One region of the Roseibium sp. MB-4 genome, then DNA from elsewhere that is predicted to be linked to it. Evidence: riboswitches for the same ligand, from Rfam matches in the RefSeq annotation. Region 1 holds a riboswitch; the other holds the start of a gene.

Evidence for each region. Region 1 has a riboswitch for cobalamin ahead of cobU (bifunctional adenosylcobinamide kinase/adenosylcobinamide-phosphate guanylyltransferase). Riboswitches for the same ligand answer to the same signal wherever they lie in the genome.
Region 2: linked by a shared signal. The riboswitch ahead of ACVDG4_RS14855 (DUF1636 family protein) and the one ahead of cobU (bifunctional adenosylcobinamide kinase/adenosylcobinamide-phosphate guanylyltransferase) in region 1 are both predicted to bind cobalamin.

The regions. Positions count from the first base shown of each region.
Region 1 covers NZ_JBRKQB010000001.1:532,029-537,336, forward strand. Annotated here, with positions in the region: gene ACVDG4_RS02640 (hypothetical protein) at 1-480, opposite strand, end outside; gene ACVDG4_RS02645 (transporter substrate-binding domain-containing protein) at 1,082-1,849, shown strand; tRNA gene ACVDG4_RS02650 (tRNA-Asn) at 1,998-2,073, opposite strand; cobalamin riboswitch at 2,403-2,634, shown strand; gene cobU (bifunctional adenosylcobinamide kinase/adenosylcobinamide-phosphate guanylyltransferase) at 2,669-3,220, shown strand; gene cobW (cobalamin biosynthesis protein CobW) at 3,217-4,326, shown strand; gene cobN (cobaltochelatase subunit CobN) at 4,459-5,308, shown strand, end outside.
Region 2 covers NZ_JBRKQB010000002.1:789,713-795,020, forward strand. Annotated here, with positions in the region: gene ACVDG4_RS14840 (ABC transporter substrate-binding protein) at 1-471, opposite strand, end outside; gene ACVDG4_RS14845 (IclR family transcriptional regulator) at 592-1,371, shown strand; gene ACVDG4_RS14850 (ABC transporter ATP-binding protein) at 1,400-2,461, shown strand; cobalamin riboswitch at 2,603-2,817, shown strand; gene ACVDG4_RS14855 (DUF1636 family protein) at 2,940-3,335, shown strand; gene ACVDG4_RS14860 (ABC transporter ATP-binding protein) at 3,332-4,126, shown strand; gene ACVDG4_RS14865 (ABC transporter substrate-binding protein) at 4,130-5,065, shown strand; gene ACVDG4_RS14870 (FecCD family ABC transporter permease) at 5,070-5,308, shown strand, end outside.

The sequences.
Region 1 (5,308 bases):
CATCGTGCCCTTACGAGCGGGCTCGTCCGATGTTTCGATCAATTCAACCGCCGCAGCGTTGCCACCATCGTTGATGACCCGCCGGGTCACAACAAGTGCGCCTTCGGTCACGAGACGGGATTCATCCTTCTCCGCAACCATAGTCTGCGGATCTAGCGCATTGACCACGACCGCGCGTCCATCCGGCAACAGATGGGTTTCGTTGGTGCTGACTTCGGAATCGTAAATCACTTCACCATAGGAATCGATCAGCTCGACCCAAACGACGTCGCGGCCGTTCAAGTTCACTTCTCCGACCCATATGGTCAGTTCGCTCTCAAGCGGATCTTTTTGATCCAGGCTCGCAGAGGCGACTGTTACCTCAAGGCTGTCTTCTGGCAGAGTAATCGTTTCTTGCGGCAAAGGACTGGCTGCCGCGCTTCCCGCAAACGCGAGGATGAGGCCAAGCGCAAACGCTCCTGCTTTGGTATTCCGTTGCATGATCGCCTCCCAAGGCTAATACAACTCAATTTACCGCGCTTTGGGGCTTTGTGATCCTGGTCCGTTTTGGACTTCTTGACCAAATTCCTTTTGTTTTTCGTCTTTTAGCGTGAAAGCGCCCCTATATGCGCAGCCACTATTTTGCCATTATCGCACCACAATCTGGTGAATGGGTGTAATAAACATCACAAAACTGCTTGTTTCTGGCTACTTTCCGTTAATAAGTGTGTCTTAATCGCCTCAGCGCAAGAAAAATCACGCTGACGTGATGTTGTCTTCATTGTAAGTATTGCGGATAAAATCTGCGGTCTGTCGAGTCTGTTGCAGATTGGCAACGAAAAAAGGCCTGTCTTTGAGCAAAAAACCGGCAGGCTTCTTTCTGAGTTAGATGAATATGAGCATTGGTCACTCTTGCCTTTGCGGAAGATTAAGGTGTGTCGTCCTATCCAATTTTTTTGTCTTTCTGGAGTGATTATCAAAAATTACGAGAAAGAATTTAAAGTTGTTTCCAAATATGAATTAACAAATGCGTAATTCATTGGGTTCTCAATTACGTTGTGAGACCAAGTTCCAGATAATTTGCCAAGAAAGGTAAGGGAACATGAAATACGCAAATCTTAAGTCATTCGTAAAACTACTACCAATTCATGCTGTTTTGGTCGGGAGTGTTTCACTTTCATCTGTTGCGTTGGCAGATACTGTAATTGTTGGCGTTGAAGATCTAACCTACTACCCGCATTACACCATGGAAGGCGGGGAGTATGGTGGTTTTGGACGGGCGCTGCTGGATGCATGGGCGTCGGATAACGGACACACGCTGAAATATGAGGCGTATCCGATCAAGCGCTTGATGGAAAACCTGGTCGAAGGAACAGTCGATATCAAATACCCGGACAATGCCTATTGGTCCGCGGATTTGAAGGATGGCAAGCCGGTGGTCTACTCAGACAAGGTGGTCGAATACATCGATGGGGTCTCTGTGACGCCGGGCAATGTCGGTAAAGGAATGGGGTCGGTCAAGAAACTGGGTACCGTGCGCGGCTTTACGCCGTGGTCCTGGATCGATCTGACCTCCTCCGGGGCCGTTGAGTTGTCGGAAGTGAAATCCCTGGATGGTCTGATCAAACAAGCCATAAACAGCCGTATCGATGCTGCTTATGCCAACGTTGCGGTCATTCAGCACCAACTGGGGGAAATGGGGCAGCCGAATGCGCTCTCGTTCGATCCGGACCTCAAGCATACCCGCGACTACTATTATGCCAGCACGACAACAAAGCCGGAGTTGATTGCGGACTTTAATTCTTGGATGTCCGAAAACGCTGACAAGGTCGCGGAATTGAAAGCTCAGTACAAAGTGAACCTGGACTGATCGACGGCAGTCCATAACAGGGCGGGGCTGGCTGTTTCCGTCAGTCCTTGATTTTTGCGTTTTCGAACGCTCAAGACTCAATCGCGGACGTGCCTGATGACCGATTGTCCGTAGATCTGACCGATTGCATGTTTTTTAGGAAAAAGAGTGGCTCCCTGAGTAGGACTCGAACCTACGACCCAGCGATTAACAGTCGCTTGCTCTACCAACTGAGCTATCAGGGATCACCGTGCCGGGGCAGTGCTTGACCGCCCCCGTCGATGGAGATGCGTATAACGCAGCCCTTATCCATTTGCCAAGCCCTGAAATGCGTTTTTTTCATTCCATCGTTATTTTTTCGTCAGGTATGTGGAAAACTATAAATTTTTCAGACGCCTAGTTGTGTCTATCGGTTTTTAACAGGTGCGCTTCACCGGTCGTATTTCCGCATTGCCGCCAAGACGGAACTCAAAACGCTGCGTTTTCCAACCGGCCATGGCAATTTGCGGTCAAACATATGGACAAGAAGACTTGCCGCCTTAAACACTCCGGCTTGTGCGGGCTGGCGGTTCCAGCTAGGAAGGAAACAGACGGTTCTGGTGCTGGAGTGATCCAGCCCGGATGAAACGGGAATTCGGTAAGTCCTCAGAGAGGATTGATCCGGAGCTGCCCCCGCAACTGTGAGCGGCGAGTGCTGGCACATGACCCACTGGAGATCTTTGAGCATCGTTCTCAAGGTGACCGGGAAGGGGTGCTGGTCATAAGGAACCGCGAGCCAGGAGACCGGCCGTCGACAAAGTTTAACCGCAAGGCTGTCGGGCGGACGGCTGGGAGGCACATGTGACGCAGTCTGACCATGGCCGGTCTACCCTCGTTTTCGGCGGGGCCCGGTCCGGAAAAAGCACCTTTGCAGAAAGGCTTGCAGCTCGAAGCAGCCTGGAAAGGGTGTATGTCGCAACAGGTGCCGCTTTCGATGACGAGATGGCGGACCGTATTGCCAGTCACAAGGATCAACGCGGGCCCTCCTGGATTACCATTGAAGAGCAGCTGGATCTCGCAGGTGTGCTGAGCCGCGAAAATGCCGCGCACCGGGTACTCCTCGTTGACTGCCTGACCCTTTGGCTGTCCAACCTGATGTTTTCCGACAAGGACATAGCTGCGGAAACGGCGCGCTTGATTGAAGCCACCAGGGGGCTAGCCGGGCCGTGTGTGTTTGTCTCCAACGAAGTCGGCATGGGGATCGTGCCGGAGAACCGCTTGTCGCGGTCGTTCCGGGACGCGCAAGGCCGTTTGAACCAGGATATCGCATCGGTGTGCCATCAGGTCGTGTTTGTCGCTGCTGGACAGCCGCTTCTTCTCAAACCCTCGCATCAACCGGAGATCGGATTGTGACTTCTTCAACGCTTAAGCCGGGTCAAAAAATCCCGGCAACCATCGTGACCGGTTTTCTTGGCGCGGGAAAAACGACCCTGATCCGCAACCTTTTGCAGAATGCCGGCGGCAAGCGGATTGCGCTCATCGTCAACGAATTTGGCGATATGGGATTTGACGGATCGCTGGTGAACGGCTGTGCGGACCCGAGCTGTTCGGCAGAAGAAGTTGTGGAGCTGACCAACGGCTGTATTTGCTGCACGGTTGCCGATGACTTTCTGCCGACCATGGAAATGCTGCTCGCGCGCGAGAACCTGCCGGAGCATATCGTCATCGAAACATCCGGTCTCGCCTTGCCGCAGCCGCTGGTCCGGGCCTTTTCGTGGCCATCGGTGAAACCAAAAGTCACTGTGGATGGCGTCGTTACGGTCCTGGATGCAGCCGCGCTTGCCGAAGGGCGGATCGCTCTGGATGAGGAGGCGCTGGAAGCCCAGCGCGCTGCGGATGAAGCGCTGGATCATGAGAGCCCGGTTGAGGAACTTTTCCATGATCAGCTTCGCTGCGCGGATCTTGTGGTGCTGAATAAGGCCGATTTGGTCGCGGGCGATATTCTTGCGGGCGTTCAGGAAAAGATCGCAGCTGAGGTCCGCCCGGCAGTGCATATCGTTGCTTCCGAGAAAGGCACTTTGCCGATCGAGGTTCTGCTCGGGCGCGGCTCAGCTGCCGAGGATGACATGGCCTCCCGCCATGAGCATCACCATCACCACCATGATGATGACCACCACCATGATCACGATGATCATCATCACGACCACCATCATGACCATCATCACCACGATGACTTTGAAAGCCATGTGATCGAGGCGCCGATCTTTGCTTCGCTGAAGGAAGCTGAGGCGCAGGTGCTTCAGGCCATGGCATTGAAAGGTGTTCTTCGGATCAAAGGGGCCGTTCAGGTGGATGGCAAGGCCTCGCCGGCCATGGTGCAGGCGGTGGGCCCGAGGGTAGAGACCTGGTTTGCATCAGGTGCGGAGAGCGCCGGCAAGCTGGTGGTGATCGGGCTCAAAGGCTTCGATTTGGGCGCGGTGCGCGGCGCGTTATCGGGTCTTGCGGAAGCTGCTGAGTGATTTCAGGCGACCTCAAATGCCGGAACTGCCGGGCGTTGTCCGGCAGTTCATTGAAAGCCTTTTCTCTTTGAAAAGCAGCGGCGGGTCATATGGTCCTGCCACGGGATGACATAAGAACGAGAAACCATCCAGATGCACATTCTCGCAAGCCAGACGCGTCGGATCGATGACGGGGGGGATGCTGTCGACCTCGGCCAGCAGCCTGCCGATATCCTCTTTTTGTCCGCGGCCGATACCGAGCTTGGAAGTCTGGCATCGGCACAGTCTGGCTTAGGGGCGGATACGCCAAGCCTGCGTCTTGCGAACCTGATGGCATTATCGCATCCGTATTCGGTTGATCTTTATGCGGAGCAGACGGTTCGCGGATCCCGGATTGTGATCTTGCGTGTCCTCGGCGGTGTCGAATACTGGCGCTACGGGTTGGAGCGGTTTGTTGAAGAGGCGCGCGCCAGCGGCATCGATCTTGTCGTCATACCTGGGGACGACAAATGGGATGACGCTCTCACAAGCCATTCGACGCGCGGCACGGATGAGGTGCGTCAGATGTGGCGCTACTTCGTTGAAGGCGGTCCTGAGAACTACGCCAACGCATTGCGGTTTGCCGGTCATCTGATCGAGCTTACTGAAGAGCCTGCGCATGCGGTTCCTCTACCAAGGGCAGGTATTTATCTGCCCGGTCATACCGCGCCGGGTCTGGAAACGTTGAGATCAACCTGGGCAGACCCGAAGGCTCCCGTCGCTGCGATCACCTTTTACCGGGCTCTGGTGCAAGGATCCCAGACCGCGCCTGTTGATGCTTTGGTATCCGCACTTGCAGAGGCCGGTGTCAATGCGCTGCCGGTCTTCGTCTCCAGCCTCAAGGAAGCGGAATCCATCGCTGTTCTGGACGCATTGTTTGAAGAGGCAAAACCGGATGTCGTTTTGAACGGGACTGCTTTTGCGGTTTCAAAAGCCGGGATCGACCACCAGCCGACGCCGCTCG
Region 2 (5,308 bases), on a different contig from region 1:
GCCCAGCTCGTCGAAGACGTCTTTGCGGTAGTAAACCCCCCATTGATAGTAGGTGTAAGGCACGCCCCATTGCTTGCCATCGATGGTCAGCGCACCTTTTGTGGATGCAAGATTTTCACCGATTTCGGTGCCATCCCAAAGGTCGGACACATCTTCAAACAGCCCAGCTTCGACATAGGGGCGCATCCGGTTTGCCGCATACCAGGTCGCAACATCCGGAGCGTTCGCCGTCAGAAAGTTGCGGATCTGGGTCTTGTAAGCTTCCCGGTCAATCACTGTGGTCTCAATGTTGAGATCCGGATTTTCTGCCTGGAAATCGGCAATCATCTTTTCCATTGTCGCCCGAGGAGCCGGGTTGGACGTATCCAAGAAGATTTTGAGATCACCGGTCAGGCCGTCAGCAAATGCGCCGCCGGTCGCCGTTGCAAAAAATGCAAGTGCCGCCGCGGACGTCTTCAACATGGAACGCATGGTTTCCTCCCTTAAGGTTCCATTATTTGAAACTTAGTTTTGTATATTGATACCTTGCGGGTGAGCGGTTACGTTGTCAACAGGCTCGGCGATAAGAAACGGGTCAGGAGGAGAGCTCACATGAACAAACACGCCACCGGAGATGGGACGGTCGGCAAAGCACTTGATGTGCTGGAGATGGTGTCAGCCAAGGGCCGGCCGGTCCGCTTCTCCGAATTGCTCAATGAAAGCCCCCTGCCCAAGGCAACGCTCTACCGGCTGCTGCAAACCCTGGTGAGCCAAGGCATGCTCTCCTACGGCGATGAGCAGCAGACCTATGCGTTAGGTATCCGCCTTGTCCGGCTTGCTCATCAGGCCTGGCGCCAAAGTTCCATTGCACCAATTGCGCGGCCCATCGTTTCCGTTTTGTCAGAGACCGTCGGTGAAACGGTGCACCTGGCGCAATTGGACAACGGGCAAGTGCTTTATGTCGACAAACGCAATGCAAAAGATCCGATCGACATGTATTCCCAGGCGGGAAAGGTCGGCCCTGGATACTGCACGGGGGTCGGCAAGGCCCTGATGGCGTTTCTCGAGCCAGGTGACCTCGATCAGGTGATCGCCAAACAATCCTTCTATCGCTACACCCCGGCAACGCTGGCCGACGAAGCCTCTCTGCGCGCTGATTTGGACACTATCCGCCAAGAGGGAATTGCTTACGACCGGGAAGAGCATGAACCGGAAATCATCTGTATCGCAGCACCGATCTTGTCACCAAAGGGCCGTCCGATTGGTGCGCTTTCAGTGACAACATCAACCCGGCGCAAAAGCCTTGATGAATTGAACGCAGCAAAGCCTGCGCTCTTGAAGGCTGCATCCGAAATTGCCGCAGCTGTCTCGGACTGGCAGTTTCCAGGATAATTGTTCCCAGGGAGGGGAGAAGAACTTCATGTCTGGTGTCACCTTAGACGGAGCCGTCAAAAAATACGGTGAGGTTCAAGTCATTCACGGTGTCGATCTTCAGATTGAACATGGTGAGTTCTGTGTATTTGTCGGACCGTCCGGCTGCGGAAAATCCACCCTCTTGCGCATGATTGCCGGCCTTGAGGAAACCACCGGCGGAAAAATCTCCATCGGCCAGAGGGACGTGACCAAATCCGATCCGGCCGAACGCGGTGTCGCGATGGTGTTCCAGACCTATGCCCTTTACCCCCACATGACGGTCGAGGAAAACATGGGTTTCGGCCTCAAAATGAACGGGCACCCGAAAGCCGAGATCAAGGAGAAGGTCGGCGAAGCAGCGCGTATCTTGAAACTCGAGCCTTATTTGGCGCGCAAACCAAAAGCCCTTTCGGGCGGCCAACGCCAGCGTGTTGCCATCGGACGCGCCATTGTTCGCGGACCGGAAGTCTTCCTGTTCGATGAGCCGCTGTCGAACCTTGATGCGGAGCTGCGCGTTGATATGCGGGTCGAGATTGCCAGGCTGCACAAGGACATCGGCGCCACCATGATCTATGTGACCCACGATCAAGTCGAGGCTATGACCCTGGCCGACAAGATCGTGGTTCTGCGCGCCGGGCGGATCGAGCAGGTCGGCTCCCCAATGACGCTCTACTCCGATCCGGACAACAAGTTCGTCGCCGGTTTCATCGGTTCACCGTCTATGAATTTCATTGAGGGGACCGTGCAAGATGGCCGCGTTGCGATTCCGGCATTTGGTGGTTTGACGGTCGAGCCATCCGTTGCACTTCCCAAAAATGGCGAAAAGGTTCTGGTCGGCCTCCGCCCGCAGCATCTGGTGATCAGCGAGACGGACGAGGGCGCGAAGGTAGATCTTTCCGAACAACTGGGCGGTGTCGCGTACTCCTATCTTGTTTGCCAAACGGGAGAACGCGTCATCATAGAAACAAAGGGCGAAGACGTCCCGAGACCGGACAGCACCGTTGCAATCACGTTCGATCCAGCCAACGCCTTTTTCTTCGATGCCAACACCGAACAACGGCTCCGTTGAGTGCAAGTTTTGCGCTCTGCGAATTTTCTGATGGAAGACGCCAATAGTCAGTGGCTTTAACGCCGAGGCGTCAAACTGAAAATTTGCTTGTGATCACAAGCCTCAAGTCAATCTTTTTAAGTTGACCGGCCGACAGCCATCGGCTTTTTTAGCGATGATGGTTCTCAGACGCCCAAGGCCGACGAGATGAAAAGGGAACACGGTGCGGCGTAGCCAGTAGGCACCAAATCCGTGACTGCCCCCGCAACTGTGAGCGGTGAGCGACCCCGAAAGACACCACTGGACACATCGTCCGGGAAGGTTCGGGAGAGTTACGACCCGCGAGTCAGGAGACCTGCCATCACCGGTGCAGATGCTGCGCCGGATCTTCAACTTGATGCGGGCGGGGCGCCCGGCTCGGAGCATATGATGGCAAAGCGGTCACCACCGCCACCACGTCGTTTTGTTTGGCGCGCCCTTTTTCATGGCGGAGGGCCAAATGAACCATCGTATAACTGTTTGCACATCCTGCCGGCGAAAGGGCACGGAAACACGTCCGGGTTTTGAGCTGATTGAGCAGCTTCGAAACGCCCTACTTGCTGCTGACGACACAATGCCCGAAACCTTCGACGTTTCAGGTGTCGCCTGTATGGCGGGGTGCGATCGGCCGTGTACGGTCGCCTATCACGGCACAGGAAAAGCCTCCTATCTTTTCGGGGACATTGATCCAGAGACCGATGTCGACGATCTCGTCGCGTTTGCAAAACAATACGCCTATCTCGGCGACGGATGGTGTTCGTCTGTCGACCGTCCAGGCAAGTTGCGGAAGTCTACGCTAGCGCGGATACCCGCCACCGGTTCAGCGCTCGAAGAGCAGAAAGCGCGCGCTTCGTGACCGCAGCAAACCTCACCGCCAAAGACCTGTCTTGGTCGCCAAAGCATCATGGTGACATCCTGCTGCGATCGACCAGCTTCCATCTTGAAGCGGGCCGTGTGCTTGGAATTGTTGGGCCGAACGGTGCCGGTAAAACGACCCTGCTCAGACTACTTTACCGGTTTTATCGACCGGTCACAGGCCAGGTTCTGGTGGATGGTAAGGACATCTGGAGCCTTTCCGCCCGCGAGACTGCACAGCGGATAGCCGCCGTCTTGCAGGAACAACCAAGTGACTTTGTACTCACTGTCAGTGAGATCGTGGCTCTTGGGCGGACACCCCACCGGCGCGGGTTTGCCGGGGCGACAGGCTCCCATGATAGGGACATCATCGAGAACGCCTTGGACCGGCTGGACTTGCACGGACTGGCCGGCCGCCAGCTTGGAACCCTCTCGGGCGGGGAGCGTCAGCGTGTCATGGTGGCCCGCGCCTTGGCGCAACAACCTCGGCTGTTGATCCTGGATGAACCAACAAACCACCTCGACATCCGTCATCAGCTGGAAGTTCTGGACCTTATCCGCAGTTTGCCCCTGACGATTGTCACCTCGCTGCACGATCTGAACCTTGCTACTGGGTTATGCGACGATGTTGTGCTTCTCCAATCGGGCCGTCAACTCGGCTTCGGATCCCCTGCGCATGTTTTGACGGAAACGGCTGTTTCCCAGGCTTTCCAGGTTGACGCCCGGCGCGAGCGCCTCACCCCCAGCAACAATGATCATCTGACTTTTCATATTCAAAAACAGGGAATTTAACTCATGAAGAAAACATTGTTGACCGGCCTGGCACTTGCTCTTTCTGCTGGGATTGCGGCCGCGGAAACCAGTGTCCAGAGCTGCGACCGTGTGGTGACCTTCGATGCGCCACCGCAACGCGCCATATCCAACGACGTCAATTTGACAGAGATGATGCTGGTCCTCGGTCTTGAGGACCGAATGGTGGGCTATACCGGGATCTCGGGCTGGAAAACGCTTGATGAAGAAATGCGGGCAGGTGTCCAGGAACTTCCGGAGCTGTCTTCCAAATATCCGTCCAAGGAAGTGATTATCGGCGCGGATGCCGACTTCTTCTTTGCCGGCTGGAACTACGGAATGAAAGTCGGTGGTGAGGTCACGCCAGAAACGCTCGAACCTTTGGGCGTGAAGGTTTATGAGCTCACCGAATCCTGCACCCACATCATGGACAAGGACAAAGCCAGCATCGAGGACATGTATGCTGACCTGTTGAATTTGGGGCGTATCTTTGACGTTGAAGAGCGTGCCGAAGCCCTCGTGGCAGGATACCGCTCGGATCTTGCCGCGTTCAAGCAGGACCTCAAAACAGGCGAACCACTGCGCGTGTTTGTTTATGATAGCGGCGAAGACACCCCGTTTACCGCCGGGCGCTATGCCATGCCGACCGCACTCATCGAAGCTGCCGGCGGCAAGAACATCATGGATGATTTTGAGAAAAGCTGGGCCACCGTCACATGGGAAGAAGTGGTTGAACGCAACCCGGAAGTCGTCGTGATCGTCAACTACGGCGAAGTCACTGCAGACCAGAAACGTGCGTTCATGATGTCCAATCCAGCTTTTGCAGATCTCGATGCCGTCAAGAACGACCGCTTTGTCACGCTGGAGTATGTCGAGGCAACGCCAGGACCGCGCAACATCAGAGCGATCAAAACACTCGCCGAAGCCCTCTGGAGCGAGTGAACCCGTGAGCGAGACCAGGACTGTTCAAGCAAAATCGCTATTGTCTGGAAACAAGCTGATAGCCGGTCTTGGCGGGCTTGCGCTGCTCCTTGTCTCGCTCTCTTTCGCGGTTTCGGTGGGCGCTGTTCAGATCGACCTTGGAACCGTTTGGGGCGTATTCCTCAACAAAATGTCTCCTGGAATGATTGAACAGACTTGGTCGCAAGGCCGTGAAGCGATTGTCTGGGAAATCCGTTTTCCAAG